DNA from 3 places in the Edwardsiella piscicida genome. Region 1 is predicted to be linked to each of the others. Evidence: predicted binding sites of a transcription regulator. Region 1 holds the regulator's gene; each other region holds the start of a gene.
What was found. The regulator PurR, encoded in region 1, represses purine synthesis genes. The targets are predictions, from matches to a motif close to CANGCAAACGTTTGCNTG.
Positions count from the first base shown of each region.

Region 2: the regulator PurR is predicted to act here: its motif matches at 1,297-1,314, upstream of L1P05_RS06080 (amino acid aminotransferase).
Region 3: the regulator PurR is predicted to act here: its motif matches at 1,117-1,134, upstream of cvpA (colicin V production protein).

Region 1 covers NZ_CP090968.1:1,784,240-1,786,423, reverse strand. The annotation lists gene cydH (cytochrome bd-I oxidase subunit CydH) at 1-28, opposite strand, end outside; gene purR (HTH-type transcriptional repressor PurR) at 383-1,408, shown strand; gene L1P05_RS08170 (ABC transporter permease family protein) at 1,413-2,184, shown strand, end outside.
Region 2 covers NZ_CP090968.1:1,346,090-1,348,273, forward strand. The annotation lists gene L1P05_RS06080 (amino acid aminotransferase) at 41-1,234, opposite strand; gene ompC (porin OmpC) at 1,482-2,184, opposite strand, start outside.
Region 3 covers NZ_CP090968.1:2,537,571-2,539,754, reverse strand. The annotation lists gene folC (bifunctional tetrahydrofolate synthase/dihydrofolate synthase) at 1-220, shown strand, start outside; gene dedD (cell division protein DedD) at 210-1,001, shown strand; gene cvpA (colicin V production protein) at 1,191-1,700, shown strand; gene purF (amidophosphoribosyltransferase) at 1,722-2,184, shown strand, end outside.

The DNA of each region.
Region 1 (2,184 bases):
CCAGAGAATACTTCAGATCGTTTTCCATCCTGACACCTCATGTTTTACGTTCTGTATCAATTTTTACTGACTTAAGAATTCGCACAAAACCCGTGTTAAATCATTTTTACATAAATCACATCTTAAAACACGCAGAAAATCTTATGATTACATCCTGCGCAAATCGCCAATTAGTGCTTCCCCTTTTGCCTGAGATCAGACAGAATTTGCGGTTTACTGCCGCGTGCCGACGCTATAATTCTAAACAAGAAATGGCAAACGTCACCCTATTGCGCAAACGCGCCGGCGCCGAGCCGCGCTGTCAGGCGTATTTTCCGATGCACGCAGGCAAACGATTAACAAAACGGCGACGCAGCGCGTACGCCTAGGAGTCATTTGTTTCATGGCAACGATTAAAGATGTGGCAAAGCGCGCAGGCGTATCGACCACCACGGTGTCTCACGTCATCAATAAAACCCGCTTTGTCGCCGACGAGACCAAAGCCGCCGTCTGGGAGGCCATTAAAGAACTACACTACTCCCCCAGCGCCGTTGCCCGCAGCCTGAAGGTCAACCACACCAAATCCATCGGCCTGCTGGCGACCTCTAGCGAGGCGCCGTACTTTGCCGAGGTCATCGAGTCGGTAGAGAATAGCTGCTACAGCCAAGGCTATACCCTGATCCTGTGTAACTCCCACAATAATCTGGAGAAGCAGAAAGCCTACCTGGCTATGCTGGCGCAAAAGCGCGTCGACGGCCTGCTGGTGATGTGCTCCGAATATCCGGAGAACCTGCTGGAGATCCTTGAGGACTACCGTCATATCCCGATGGTGGTCATGGACTGGGGCACCCGCCGCAGCGACTTTACCGATGCTATCCAGGACAACGCCTTCGAGGGCGGCTATCTGGCCGGCCGCTACCTGATCGAGCGCGGCCACCGCGACATTGGCGCCATCACCGGCCCGGTATCGCGCAACACCGGCGGCGGTCGCCTGCGCGGTTTCCTCAAGGCGCTGCAGGAGGCCAACATCACGCCGCAGGAGAGCTGGCTGGTCGAAGGCGACTTCGAGCCGGAGTCTGGCTATGCGGCGATGCAAAACATTCTGTCGCAGAAGCAGCGCCCGACGGCGGTGTTTGTCGGCGGCGATATCATGGCGATGGGCGCCATTTGCGCCGCGGACGAGATGGGGCTGCGCGTACCGCAGGATATTTCCGTCATCGGCTACGACAACGTGCGCAACGCCCGCTACTTTACCCCGGCGCTGACCACCATTCATCAGCCCAAGGAGCGCCTTGGCGCCATGGCATTCGACATGCTGCTCGATCGCATCACCAGCAAGCGCGAAGACGCCCAAACCATCGAAGTGCATCCTAAGCTGGTTGAGCGTCGCTCCGTGGCCGACGGGCCGTTCATCGACTACCGCCGCTAAGCGCGTGTCCCGGCTGGTCCTGTTTCCCGCGCTGGTGCTGCTGTCCGGCGCACTACCGCTGGCGGCGATGGTTCCGGCGACCCTACTGCCGCTGACCGAGCAAAATGCGGGACAGGCGCTGCTGCAGCTGCTGCAGTGGCCCGCGCTGGGCCGCAGCCTGGCTCTGTCGCTGTGGATAGCGCTAGGCTCCTCCGGCGGCGCCCTGCTGCTGGCGCTGGCGCTGGCCGGGCTCACCCTACGGCGTCAGCGTCAGCACACGCTGGCGCCGGCGCTGCTGCTGGCAGCCCCCCACATCGCCCTGGCCACCGGCCTGCTGATGCTGCTGGCGCCAACCGGCCTGCTGTGGCGCCTGATGGCGCCGCTGTTTGACTGGCAGCAGCCGCCCGATCTGCCGCTTCCCAACGATCCCTACGGCCTGAGCCTCTCGCTGCTCCTGCTGTTAAAAGAGACCCCCTTTTTCTATCTGCTTACCCTGAATCTGGCCGCCCGCTGCGCCGCGCAGCGGCAGCTGCGCATCAGCGCCGCGCTGGGCTATCCCCCGGCGCAGGGCTGGTGGCGCATCGTGGTGCCGCAGCTGCTGCCGGGGCTACGCCTGCCCATGTTCTGCGTCCTGGCCTTTGCCCTGTCGGCGCTGGATCTGGCGCAGCTGCTCGGTCCGCAGCGGCCGCTGCTGTTTGCGCAGCTGCTGTGGCAGTGGATTGCCGACGGTGGACAGACGGCGCTGGCGGCCCTCGGGGCGCTGCTGCTGATGCTCTTAAACGCGCTGGCGCTGCTGC
Region 2 (2,184 bases), 440 kb from region 1:
CCCCGGAGAAGGGTGGCCCGCCGTATGCGCTATCCCACGGTTATTTCAGTACGGCGGCGATGGCTTCGCACAGCGGCGCCATATTGTCCGGCGTCATCCCCGCCACGTTGATGCGCCCAGAGCTGACGGCGTAGACGCCGAACTCGTCGCGCAGACGGCCTACCTGCTCTTTGGTCAGCCCGCTGAAGGAGAACATGCCGTTTTGGTGGATGATAAAGCTGAAGTCACGATCGGCGCCTTTCTCCTGCAGGGTATTCACGAACAGCTGGCGCATCCGTTGGATGCGCTGGCGCATATCGGTCAGCTCCTGCTCCCAGATGGCGCGCAGCGCATCGTTGCCCAGAATGGTGGCGACGATCGCGCCGCCGTGGGCCGGCGGGTTGGAGTAGTTGGCACGGATCACCGCCTTGATCTGGCTGAAGGCGTTGGCGGCGCTGCCGCTATCGGCGGCGATCAGGGTACAGGCGCCGACGCGCTCGTTGTACAGGCCAAAGTTCTTGGAGTAGGAGCTGCAGACGATCAGCTCGTCGTGGCGGGCCGCAAAGAGGCGCAGCCCCTGCGCGTCCTCTTCCAGCCCGTGGGCAAAGCCCTGATAGGCGAAGTCGAACAGCGGCAGCCAGCCATTGCTGCGGGACATCTCCGCTAGGGCCTCCCACTGCGCCGCGGTTGGGTCAATCCCCGTCGGGTTATGGCAACAGCCGTGGAACAGCACCACGTCGCCGGGCTGTGCCTGGGAGAGGCTCTCCTGCAGGGCGGCAAAGTCCAGGCAGTGGTTATCGGCGTCATAGTAGGCGTATTCGCACACCTCCAGTCCGGCGGCGCTGAAGACGCTGCGGTGGTTCGGCCAGCTGGGGTTGCTCACCCAGATACGTTTGGCACAGGTTTTACTGGCCAGGAAGTCGGCGGCGACGCGCAGCGCCCCGGTGCCGCCGGGCGTCTGCGCCGCGAGCGCTCGCCCGGCGCCGATAATCGGGCTGTCGCTGCCCAGCAGCAGCTCCAGGGTTCGCTGGCCGAAGGCGGCGATCCCGTCGATGCTCAGGTAGTTCTTGCTGGTCTCATGCTCCAGCAGGTACTGCTCGGCCTTTTTAACGCTGGTCAGCACCGGCGTATTACCGCTTTCGTCTTTATAGACGCCGATGCCCAGGTTGATTTTATGCGGGCGCGCATCGGCGCGAAACAGGTCGGCCAGCCCCAGGATTGGATCGGCGGGTGCAGCAGGGATGTTTTCAAACATGCGAGAGCTTCCATGTGTCCAGTTAAGCCAGTGGAGAGACAGATTACCGCTATGGAAAACCCTTGCCAACCGTTTGGCTGAAAAAGACGATAAAGTGGTGCGCAGGGCGGGGAATACGGAATTAATGCTGTAAAAACAAACGCAAGCAGCATGGCGTTGAGCGTCGGCGTCGCGCAAAAAAACAAAAAAAAGCAGGGCCTAAGCCCTGCCTGATCGGATATCCATGGCGACCGGTGGCCGCGCGGGATTAGAACTGGTAAACCAGACCTACGCCAACCACGTTATCAGTGGTGATGCCGTTGGTTTTGTAGAAGTCGTCGTTACCGTCCAGCAGGTTGATTTTGTAATCAACGTAGGTGGACATGTTTTTGTTGAAGTAGTAGGTCGCGCCCAGGTCAACGTATTTAACCAGATCTTTGTCCTGGTTAGCGTCTGCACCCAGCTGCTTGCCTTTAGACTGCAGGTAGGCGATAGACGGACGCAGACCGAAGTCGAACTGGTACTGAGCCACGGCTTCGAAGTTCTGGGTCTTGTTGGCGATACCGTCGTCACCGTACGGGGTCATGTTCAGGGTTTCGGCGTACATGGCGGCAACGTAGACGTTGTTGGCGTCGTACTTCAGACCGGTGGTCCATACCTGAGCCTTGTCACCGCTGGCAATCAGGCCACCGGCATTTTTCTGAGACAGGGTACGGTTAGAGGTAGAGTAAGCCGCCGCAGCGCTCACGCCCCAGCCCAGATCGTAGGAGGCAGACATACCGAAGCCGTCGCCGTTCTGCTCGGACAGGGCGTCACGACCGTTGTTGCTTTCGCCTTTGGCGCCGTTTTTACCCTGGTACTGCAGAGCCATGTTCAGGCCGTCAACCAGACCGAAGAAGCCGTTGTTGCGGTAGGTTGCAACGCCGTTGGTACGGCCGGTCATGAAGTTGTCGGTGTAGGTGTAGGAGTCA
Region 3 (2,184 bases), 750 kb from region 1:
GTGGTACTGTGCGCCGCTGGCGGGCCCGCGCGGTGCGGCGGTCTCGGCGTTAACGGCGCATCTGCCCGCCGACGCCCAGGCGTTTGACGGCGTTGAGCAGGCCTGGCGTCAGGCGATGGCCGACGCGGCCGCCGACGATACGGTGGTGGTCTGCGGTTCCTTCCATACGGTTGCTCACGTGATGGCAGCCCTCGCGTCAGGAGAGACGGGTGGCAAGTAAGTTTCAGAACCGATTGGTCGGTACGGTGATCCTGGTGGCGCTGGGGGTGATCATTCTGCCCGGTCTGCTGGATGGCCAGAAAAAACATTATCAGGATGAGTTCGCCGCGATCCCGCTGGTGCCGCGTCCGGGCGAGGACGATCCGACGGATGCCATTCCGCCGGTCACCCAGCCGCTGGGCGAAACGCCGTTGCCCGGCGCCGGCGCGGCGCCAGCCGCGTCGGTTGGCGCTACCGCGCCCGCTGTACCCGCGCCGGCGACAGCCCCGGCGCATACCCGCGGCGAGCTGGTGGAGCTGAAGCCGGTCGAGAGCCGAGCGCCGGAGCCACAGCCGCCGCGTACGGCTCCGCCACCGATCAGCGCGCCGTCGCCGCAGGAGAGCAGGCCGAAAGCCAGCGAGCCGCCGACGCGGGTCGCGGAGAGTCGTCCCAAAGCCAGCGAGCCGGTGAAGAGCGTGACGCCGCCGCCTGAGAGTCGTCCGACACCGCCGCCGCCAGCGCCCGTCGCCAAGAGCGACGCCGGCGAGAAAGCGCCGGTCGGTCAGGCCTATGTGGTGCAGCTCGGCGCGCTGCGTAACGCGAGCAAGGTGAATGAAATCATCGCCAAGCTGCGTCTGTCCGGCTATCGGGTCTATAGCGTACCGGCGACGCCGGTGCAGGGTGAGATCAACCGGCTGTTCGTGGGCCCAGAGGCGTCGCGCGCCAAGCTGCAGTCGGCGCTGCCGGAGCTGAACAGTCTGAGCGGCCTGAATGGGCAGATCCGCAATTACAGCGTGCGCTAAGCACCGCGTAACGGCGTTCGACGGCGCTGTTCGCTGCGGCGGACAGGGCCGTTTTTTTCGTGAAAACGGGCGGTGGACGCGGCGGATTTATTTATGCCGCGCGGCGGAAATCTGCTACGCAAACGTTTTCTTTTTCTGTTAGAATGCGCCGCGGGCGACATCTGCGGCAGTTCATGCGTTGGAATTGTCATGGTTTGGATTGATTGGGTCATTATTGGCATCGTCGGATTTTCTGCACTGGTCAGCTTAATCCGAGGCTTTGTGCGCGAGGCGCTGTCGCTGGTTACCTGGGGAGCGGCGTTCTTTGTCGCCAGCCATTTTTATCCCTATCTGGCCGCCTTCTTTACCCGCTTTGAGGATGCGCTGGTGCGCAATGGCATTGCGATAGCGGTGCTGTTTGTCGCGACCCTGATCGTCGGCGCCATCGTCAACTATGTGATCGGCTCCCTGGTGGAGCGCACCGGGCTGAGCGGGACGGATCGGGTACTGGGCGTCTGCTTTGGCGCCATACGCGGTATCCTGATCGTCGCCGCGCTGCTGTTCTTTATGGACACCTTCACGGCGATGGCGCAAAGCGAGGAGTGGAAGCAGTCCCGGCTGATCCCGCAGTTTAGCCCTATCATCAGGTGGTCATTTGACTATCTGCAAAGCACGTCGAGTTTCTTGCCGGAGCACATGCCGTCGCTGCCGCTCCGGTAACGCTGATGAGGAAATGACAACATGTGCGGTATTGTCGGTATCGCCGGTTTTACACCGGTAAACCAGTCTATCTATGATGCTCTGACGGTGCTGCAGCACCGCGGCCAGGACGCCGCCGGCATCGTCACCATCGATGATAACCATGCCTTCCGCCTGCGTAAGGCCAATGGACTGGTCAGTGATGTGTTTGAGGCGCGCCATATGCAGCGCCTGCAGGGAAATATGGGGATAGGGCACGTGCGCTATCCCACCGCCGGAAGCGCCAGCGCATCGGAGGCTCAGCCGTTCTATGTTAACTCCCCCTTTGGCATCACCCTGGCGCACAACGGTAATCTGACCAATGCCCATCAGCTAAAGCAGCAGCTGTTTGAGCATGCCCGCCGCCATGTTAATACCACCTCAGACTCCGAGATCCTGCTGAATATCTTCGCCTACGAGCTGGATCGCTACGATCACTATCCGCTGAGCGAAGAAAACATCTTCG